Regions from separate parts of the Candidatus Merdisoma sp. JLR.KK006 genome, predicted to be linked through region 2. Evidence: a T-box and tRNA genes for the amino acid it is inferred to sense, from the RefSeq annotation. Region 2 holds a T-box; the other holds one or more tRNA genes.
What was found. A T-box is a leader RNA that pairs with one kind of tRNA and senses whether it is charged. The one in region 2 lies ahead of VSQ61_RS05050 (valine--tRNA ligase), so its partner is inferred to be a tRNA-Val.

Region 1 (4,884 bases), on a different contig from region 2:
TCCAGATATATCCTCTGCTAGTTCCCCATCTATCATTAAAGAGCAGATACTGTCCAAAGGAACCATATCGTTCTGCATTCCCTCTTATGTTCGCATCGAAGAAGACAACACAGACAGCAAGTATGAACAAGAGGATTAAAACTCCCCATATATGTACCAGAGTAATATTCTTTCCAACAGAAAAGGAGGTATTCTTTCCCAGCTTTCTATCATAGATCCAGAATATGATTACAAGGATCCATAGGAGGGGAGCCAGCCGAAGGGTTTGGCAAAAGCCTGCTATTATGGTAAATAAACTGTCTGTTCCAATTATTATACTGGGATACAGCTTATTAATTATAGCAATAAACTGGATTATAGTAAAAAAAGTTGCAGTAATAATCAAATATTTTTTAATCCCTTCCCTGTTTGTGAACAGAATAAATGGAAGAAACACAAAGACAGCTGCAATACTTAAATAAGCATTGTCACTGCGCCCCATTAAGATTGCAGTGAAAGATATTACTAGGCACAAGTAATACCAGAGCTGTTTTAACGGCTTTTTTTCTAGAGCAAACATAGCGGATGAAAGCCCTATGACAATGCCGACATAGGCTGTGTAAGTATTGATATTGCCTATAGTGGAGGTGTAGCTAGCCATTGCTATGACTGCATCTGACGTTTTTCTGAAATGCATAATATCCATACGAAAATAATCTGTAATGCCAAATAGACACAGGAGCATGCTAACTGCTAAAAATAGCTCCAAAAAATTTCCGTTAAATTTCCAGAAATGGCTGATAATAATATAAGAAGCAACATATAAAGTAAGAAGCAGAAAGCCGGAGAAACGTCCCTGATCTCCCCAGAAAGCCTCATGAAGATAATCTGATTGCAGAGTAGAAATGCCTGTTGCCAGCCAGAACGCAAGAACAGCAGCATCTGTAGCGCAAAAGGTCTTTTTCCAATTTCTGGGATGCAGCCGCAACAAAAAGTCATTGGTATTCTGCCCCTCAAACTTTTTCAAGTCTATGTACACCATGCCCAGAACCAGAAAAGGAATGGCGGCCAGCAGAAGGAGAATACAGAAACGATAGCACTGATATTTTGTCTCTAAAATATCATAATAGGAATTATGGAATATCAAAGGAAACACAGTTACCAGGATAAGGATAGCAATGCTGACAGCATCATTCATAATAGAAGAACATTTTTTTGAAAACTCACGACAGCTTTCCCTTCCTGTATCATTTTTGCTTTCGGTCATTGTAGTCATTGGGAAACATCCTTATTTCAAGTTATAGTTGCCTTTCTAAGGCACTGTGATTAGTATAACATTGTGCTCCGAAATCTGCAAGCTATTGGAAATAAAAACAAGCTTTGTAAGGTGGATGATTCTTTGAAAAGTGTAAACATACTGCTCAAAAAAGAAAAGCCTCAAAAATACTGTAAATACAGTACTTTCAAGGCTTTTGGCTAGTAGCGAGGAAGGGACTTGAACCCCCGACACTGCGGGTATGAACCGCATGCTCTAGCCAGCTGAGCTACCTCGCCGTAATGGGACCTATAGGGCTCGAACCTATGACCCTCTGCTTGTAAGGCAGATGCTCTCCCAGCTGAGCTAAGATCCCATTTGTACAAGCCGCTATCGCTGACCTGCTTTGCTATTATACTATTGTTTGGTAAAGAAAGTCAAGTCTTTTTTGAACTTTTTAATTACTTTTTTGCGAAAGTCTTACATATTTTTACATTTATTTTTAAAATACAGTAATAGTGAAAAAAATCAATGTTTTATTTGCGACAAATACCTTGATATAGTATAATGAATCCCTATAATACATGCCCTTTCAGGGCGGGTGGACTTCGTACGTAAGATATGAGAGGAAAGAGATAAGAGATGACAATTTTTACGGTGTTTTTTCAGATGCTGGCGCTTTTGCTTATGATTGGTGCGGGATATTTTATTACTAAACAGGGGATGCTGGACGAGCATACCAATAAGCAGATGTCCAAGCTGCTGGTGGATGTTTTTAATCCTCTGTTGATTGCAGCCAGTGCTGCTAACTCAGTGGGGCTTATCTCGCAGGCTGCAATGCGGACAGTTGGTTTGATTGCAGCAGGCATGTTTGCGATTTTTATTTTTGCTGGAATGTTGCTGGTTCCTGTCTTTGAACGGGATCGAGAGCAGCAGAAAATCTTTCAACTGATGTTTGTTTTTTCCAATCTGGGTTTTATTGGGATCCCGGTTGTTTCCAGTATTGTTGGAGCGGAATATGTGGTCTATGTTACGGAATTCATACTTATTTATACAATTTTGCTTTATACCTATGGGGTGGCGTTGCTGAGCAGAAGGTTTTCTTTGTCCTCTTTAAAAGAAATGATTAATCCGGGAACAGTACTTGGCGTGGCAGCTATGGTGATTATCATTTGGGAAATACAGATTCCGGACTTTCTTAAAACGGCAGCAACTTATCTGGGAAATGTTACATCGCCTATGGCTTTGGCTGCGATTGGCTTTAATCTGGCTCATTCAGATCTGAAGAAAACCTTTGGCCAGGTGCGTTTGTATCTGTTTGCCATTGTAAAGCTTTTAATTCTTCCTCTTTTGCTGCTTCCTCTTCTGCGGTTAATAACAAATGATCTGCCTTTGATTTCAGTTTGCATGGTGATGTTCGGGATGCCGGTGGGCAATATTCCTGTGATGCTGGGAATGGACAAGGGTATTGACGTGTCTACAGGCAGTGCTGCAATTATTCTCACAACGGTTCTCTGCGTTTTCACAATTCCTATACTGATGTTTGCAGTTACATATTAACCCTCATGCCCCATTGATGCGCCGCTATAAATGAAGATCAGAAGCGGCGCATCAATGGGGCATTCCTGCTGAGTTTAAATTATTCAGGGTAAATCAGCCTGTCTTCTTTGATTCCATATAATACCTCATCCAGATACCGCTTGGCCAGCCAGTTCGCCATAGGCAGGTTCATATCCAGATAGTTTCCGCAGTCCTTGGCGCAGGCGCCGGGCACTTCTCCGGCAAAGTCACGGATAAACTCCCACATTTCTACCATCAAAGGAACAATGTCTTTGGACTCGTAATCTCCGGTAAGAAGCAGATAGAAGCCGGTGCGGCAGCCCATGGGTCCAAAGTAAATGGTTTTGGAACCGAAGTCCTTGTGATTTCGCAGGAATGTGGCCCCCAGATGCTCAATGGTGTGGATCTCGGCCGTATTCATTACCGGTTCCTCGTTGGGATTGGTCAGCCGCAGGTCAAAAGTGGTAATTACGGCATTTCCCGCAGGGTCTTTTCTTGATACATAAACGCCTGGTTTAAGCTTGTTGTGGTCAATGGTAAAGCTTGTGATTTTTTCCATAATTTTCATCCTTTCCTAAGTAGCAATATTCGGAAGCTTTCAAAAATTCTACTTAAAGGCTTCTTTCTCATAACAAAAAGTTTACCACATTTGTAATAAAACAGAAAGTAAAAAATGAATCTATCCGGTGGTTGACGATAACCATCAAATAGTGCTATGATGGTTATGCAGGTTTTTTCAAACCAAATTTATGCAAAAAAGGATGTGAAGAGTCCGTGGACGGGCGAAGTCGAAGGTGCAGCTTAAGACGGAACAGAATATGGATAGACATGGACTCTTCTCGTCCTGTGATCTGATAGATGGCGGTGCTGTAGGCTTGTCAAGGGGCCATTATTTTCAGCAGCGGGAATAGGGAGGATAAATCTGACATTCACAGGTCCGGCTGTGTATTGCCTGACAGGACTGTGAATGATTTTGCCATGTCCATCCGTAAGAATGGAGGAGATTGACATGGCAATAGGAAATTTTGACTGGGGACTGCTGACAGAGCTTTTGGAGAGCAGACAGTTCCGAAAGCTTCGGGAAACCATGGCTGAGATGAATGAGGTAGATATTGCGGAGTTCATTGAAGAGCTGGAGCTGGAAAAGAAAGTACTGGTGTACCGGATGCTGCCAAAAGAATTGGCAGCGGATGTGTTTTCTTTTCTGGAGGTGGAAGATCAGGAGCACATTATCAACAGTATTACTGACTATGAGCTGAGAAAGATTGTTGAAGATTTGTATGTGGATGACGCAGTGGATATGCTGGAGGAGCTGCCGGCTATTGTTGTAAAGCGTGTCCTTAAAAATGCGGCGCCGGATACCAGGGCGCTTATCAACCAGTTTCTGCAGTATCCGGAGAACAGTGCCGGAAGCATTATGACAGCCGAATATATTGGCCTTAAGCGGAATATGACCGTAGAGCAGGCATTTGCCTATATTCGGGAAAACGGCGTGGATAAGGAGACTATTTATACTTGCTTTGTGACGGACAGCAAGCGCCGGCTGCAGGGTGTTGTCACGGTAAAGGATTTGCTGATGAATCCTTACCATACCATTATTAAGGATATTATGGATGAGAATATCATCTATGCAGTGACCACAGAGGATCAGGAGGAGGTTGTGGAGACTTTCAATAAGTATGATCTTTTGTGTCTGCCGGTGGTGGATCATGAGTACCGTCTGGTGGGAATTGTCACCGTAGACGATGTGGTAGAGGTTATGGAGCAGGAGGCTACGGAGGACTTTGAGAAGATGGCGGCCATGCTGCCATCGGAGAAGCCATATTTGAAGACGGGTGTCCTGGAACTGGCACGGAATCGAATTCCCTGGCTGCTGCTGTTGATGTTCACTTCCCTGCTGACAGGAGCAATTCTTATGAACTATGAGAATGCGCTTCAGGTAGTTCCGCTGCTGGTGAGTTTTGTGCCCATGCTGATGGATACCAGCGGCAATTGTGGAAATCAGAGCAGTACTATGGTAATACGCGGAATGGCAGTAGGAGATATTGAACTGCGGGATGTGCCAAAGGTGGTTTGGAAGGAATTCAGGG
Region 2 (4,884 bases):
GAGATATCCCTCTATGGGCTTTTGAAAGAGGATAAGAAGCTTACGAATCAAGAGCTGAAAGACGAGATCCTAAAGCTTACTGAGGATATGGAAGCAGAGATCGAGGTATCTACTTCCAGTATGGATATGAGTGCCTTAGGAGGCAGCGGCATAACCATTATGATAAAAGGCCGGGATCTGGATCGCCTGCAGGAGATTGCGAAAGATATTGCAAAGCTTGTAGAAGAGACGGAAGGAACCATTGACATATCTGATGGAATAGAAGAGACCACGGGAGAGCTTCGTATCAAGGTTGATAAAGAAAAAGCTGCCCAGGAGGGGCTTACCACAGCAGGAGTCTTTTCAGAGATTATGGCGAAGCTGTCGGATCCCACCAGTGCTACGACCCTGTCCACAGACACGGAGGACTTTGATGTGTTGGTGGTAAACGGAGAAGACGAGGAGCTGACTAGAGAGACGATCAAGGATCTGGTGCTTACTGTCACAAAAAATGATAATACCAAGGAGCATGTGCCCCTGACGGATATTGCAGAATTTTCTGAGGCAGAGGGGCTGGAAACGATTATGAGAGATGCCCAGTCCCGCTATATCAGCGTAACGGCATCTATTGATGATGATCACAACGTTGGTCTGGTATCCTCGGAGGTGCAGCGAAAGCTTGACAAATATCAGGCACCGGAGGGATATACCATTGAAATGCAGGGAGAAAATGAGACGATTATGGAGTCCATGGTTGAGTTGGTGAAGATGCTTCTTCTGGCGTTGCTGTTCATGTACCTGATTATGGTGGCCCAGTTCCAGTCCCTGTTGTCGCCTTTTATCATTATGTTTACCGTACCGCTGGCCTTTACGGGCGGTCTCTTCGGATTGTTTGCAGCAGGAAGCGAATTCAGCGTTATCGCTATGATTGGCTTTGTGATGCTGTCAGGTATTATCGTAAACAATGGAATTGTATTGATCGACTATACCAATCAGCTCTGTGACAAGGGAATGAGTAAGACGGAAGCCTTGGTAGAAGCAGGAAAGACACGTATGCGTCCTATTTTGATGACGGCACTGACTACGATATTGGGTCTGTCCACCATGGGAGCCGGCGTGGGCATGGGTGCGGATATGGTTCAGCCTATGGCGATTGTAACCATCGGCGGTCTGCTCTATGGTACCTTGCTGACGCTGTTTGTCATTCCCTGCATCTATTCGCTACTTATCCGCAGAAAGAAAACTGTGGAGGTGGAGTAAATGAAAGAAACAAGGCCAAAGGTTCTGGCTCTGTACCGGGGCGTACTGGAACTGCTGGATGAAGGTGCCGATGTAAACGGAATCAAAGTATCCGATATTACGGCAAGGGCAGGAATCGGAAAAGGAACGGCATACGACTATTTTAAAAGCAGGGAGGAGATTATAGCCTGTGCCCTCCTTTATGATGTGGAACAAAAGATTGAGGAAGAAAAGGAAGAACTTGACCGCCATGAGGGCTTTCGGGCAAAAGTGGTTTATGCCTTTGACTGGATGGAGAGACGGTTTCGTGAGAAAAAGGTTTTTGTGCGGATTCTGCGTCTGACCACAGAGGGAAGCGGACTTAGCGGAACAATTTTGGAGGAGCTTCAAAAGAGAAAGGAATCTGGTTGCGGCCCGATTCGGGTTTTGTGGGAAATGTGCCGGGAGGGAAAGGAGAACGGGGAGATTAGGGAGGATATCCCGACCTCTGCCGCGTGCATCACAACGCTGGCAAATATGGCAGCCTTTGTAATGTATCTGGAAAAGAGCGAACAGATGCCGGAGCTTAATACGGCCTGGATGAAGGAGTTTCTCTGTAATGGGCTGTTAAATCAGCTCAAATAAAAAAGAATGTAGGCAAAGACATAATTGAAAATCTCAACCTTGACAAACAAGTAAAAGCCTGCTATGTTAGAAACTATCAAAAGTGAAAAAGGCGAAGAAAAAGAGGGTACACAGAAAGCACATCTGTCAGAGATAAGGGGTCAAAGGCTGAAAGCTCCTTTCAGAAAAGCGGCTGTGGAGGTAGCTTTGGAGCCGGAATGGTGAAATAACAGTAGCTGTTCACGCATGACCAGCGTTATGAGGTCTTGGAGATGTATGTGGGAAACCACATATAAGATAGGTGGTACCGCGTTTTTTGACGCCCTTTCAGATTCTGAAAGGGCGTTTTGCACGCAGGCAATGAATCAAGCTGCCCCGGGTAAAGCGATCAGATTTTCCGAAGGAGGGATTTTACAAATGAAAGAATTAGCAAAGACCTACGATCCAAAAGGTATGGAGGATCGAATCTACGAAAAATGGCTGGAGAAAAAGTATTTTCATGCAGAGGTGGACAGGAGCAAAAAACCATTTACTATTGTGATTCCCCCTCCAAATGTAACAGGACGGCTTCACATGGGCCATGCTTTGGATGAGACTCTGCAGGATATTTTGATTCGTTATAAAAGAATGCAGGGCTACAATGCTCTCTGGGTTCCGGGAACAGATCATGCATCCATCTCCACAGAGGTTAAGGTGACAAACCAGTTAAAGGAAGAGGGCATAGACAAAAAAGAACTGGGAAGAGAGGGATTCTTAAAGAGGGCCTGGCAATGGAAAGAAGAGTATGGAGGAGCCATTATCAATCAGTTGAAGAAGCTAGGGTCCTCCTGTGACTGGGAGAGGGAACGCTTTACCATGGATGAGGGCTGCTCCGAGGCTGTTCTGGAGGTATTTATTCGGCTTTACGAGAAAGGCTATATCTATAAAGGTTCCCGGATTATCAACTGGTGCCCCGTATGTAAGACTTCCATCTCTGATGCAGAGGTAGAGCATGAGGAGCAGGCGGGCCATTTCTGGCATATCAATTATCCAATCAAGGATAGCGACAGGTTTGTAGAGATTGCTACCACCCGTCCCGAGACTATGCTGGGTGATACGGCGCTGGCAGTGAATCCCGATGATGAGCGATACCAGGACATTATCGGAAAGACGGTTATTCTGCCTCTGGTTGGACGAGAGATTCCGGTTATCGCAGATGCTTATGTAGACAAAGAATTTGGAACCGGTGTGGTAAAGATTACACCGGCACATGACCCCAATGACTTTGAGGTGGGAAGACGACATAATCTGCCGGAGATCAATATACTGAATGACGATGCCACCATCAATGAAAATGGCGGAAAATATGCAGGCATGGATCGCTATGAAGCAAGGAAGCTGATGGTGGAGGAGCTGAAAGAAAAGGGACTTCTGGTTAAAGTGGCAGATCATTCTCATAATGTAGGAACCCATGATCGTTGCGGAACTACCGTAGAACCGCTTATCAAGCAGCAGTGGTTTGTAAAGATGGAGGAGCTGGCAAAGCCTGCCATTGAAGCAGTAAAGAATGGAGAATTGACTTTTGTTCCGGAGCGTTTTGACAAGACTTATCTTCATTGGCTGGAAAATATTCGTGACTGGTGCATTTCCCGGCAGCTCTGGTGGGGACACCGGATTCCGGCTTATTACTGTGACCAGTGTGGAGAACTTGTAGTGGCAAGGGAACAGCCAGAAACTTGTCCAAAGTGCGGCTGCAAGCACTTTACGCAGGATCCGGACACGCTGGATACCTGGTTTTCCTCTGCCCTGTGGCCGTTCTCGACCCTTGGATGGCCAGAGGAGACGGAAGATTTGGACTACTTTTATCCCACGGACGTGCTGGTAACGGGCTACGACATTATTTTCTTCTGGGTGATTCGGATGGTGTTTTCCGGTTATGAGCAGACAGGAAGATCCCCTTTTCACCATGTGCTGATTCATGGCCTGGTACGTGATTCTCAGGGAAGAAAGATGAGTAAGTCTCTGGGTAACGGCATTGATCCGCTGGAGATTATCGATCAGTACGGTGCAGATGCACTTCGGTTTACCCTTGTGACAGGCAATGCGCCGGGGAATGACATGCGCTTTTATATGGAGCGTGTGGAAGCCAGCCGGAATTTTGCCAATAAGGTATGGAATGCTTCACGGTTTATTATGATGAATATGGAGAAGTCCCGGATTCCGGATACTATGAACTTAGAGCAGCTGACCAGTGCGGACAAATGGATTCTCTCAAAGGTAAATACTCTGGCAAAAGATGTAACGGCTAATATGGATAAGTTTGAGCTGGGTATTGCTGTGCAGAAACTCTATGACTTTATCTGGGAAGAGTTCTGTGACTGGTATATTGAGATGGTGAAGCCAAGGCTTTATCAGGAGGAAGATCAGACCAAGGCAGCAGCTCTGTGGACCCTGCGGACAGTTCTTGCCAATGCATTAAAGCTATTGCACCCCTATATGCCATTTATTACAGAAGAGATTTTCTGCAATCTGACAGGTGAGGAATCCATCATGATTTCTTCATGGCCGGAATATAAAAAGGAGTGGGTCTTTGATGCTGATGAATTGTCTGTAGAAAGGATCAAAGACGCTGTCCGGGGAGTTCGGAATGTGAGATCAGAAATGAACGTTCCGCCCAGCAGAAAGGCATCCGTATTCGTAGTTTCCGAAAAGGATGAAGTGCGCAGCATTTTTGAAAAAGGACGAATTTTCTTTGCTGCTCTGGCTTATGCAGGAGATGTGACTATTCAGTCAGATAAGGCAGGAATCAGTGAGGATGCGGTTTCCGCCCTGATTACGGATGGGGCTGTCTACATGCCATTCTCGGATCTGGTAGATATGGAGAAGGAGCTTGAGCGTCTGAAGAAAGAGGAAGAACGCCTTACCAAAGAGCTGGCCCGTGTTAATGGAATGCTTAGTAATGAGAAGTTCATCAGCCGCGCACCTCAGAGCAAGATTGATGAGGAAAAAGAAAAGCTAAAGAAATACAGTCAGATGATGGACCAGGTAAAGGAGCGTCTGGCCTCACTTACCAAATAGCAGGAA

Region 1: it encodes a tRNA-Val, which carries the amino acid that the T-box ahead of VSQ61_RS05050 (valine--tRNA ligase) is inferred to sense. The anticodon was not compared.

Annotation. Positions count from the first base shown of each region.
Region 1 covers NZ_JAYMNS010000002.1:110,221-115,104, reverse strand. The annotation lists gene VSQ61_RS02195 (O-antigen ligase family protein) at 1-1,255, opposite strand, end outside; tRNA gene VSQ61_RS02190 (tRNA-Met) at 1,460-1,533, opposite strand; tRNA gene VSQ61_RS02185 (tRNA-Val) at 1,538-1,610, opposite strand; gene VSQ61_RS02180 (AEC family transporter) at 1,877-2,794, shown strand; gene VSQ61_RS02175 (S-ribosylhomocysteine lyase) at 2,874-3,353, opposite strand; gene mgtE (magnesium transporter) at 3,804-4,884, shown strand, end outside.
Region 2 covers NZ_JAYMNS010000004.1:131,589-136,472, forward strand. The annotation lists gene VSQ61_RS05040 (efflux RND transporter permease subunit) at 1-1,239, shown strand, start outside; gene VSQ61_RS05045 (TetR/AcrR family transcriptional regulator) at 1,240-1,842, shown strand; T-box leader at 1,928-2,151, shown strand; gene VSQ61_RS05050 (valine--tRNA ligase) at 2,239-4,878, shown strand.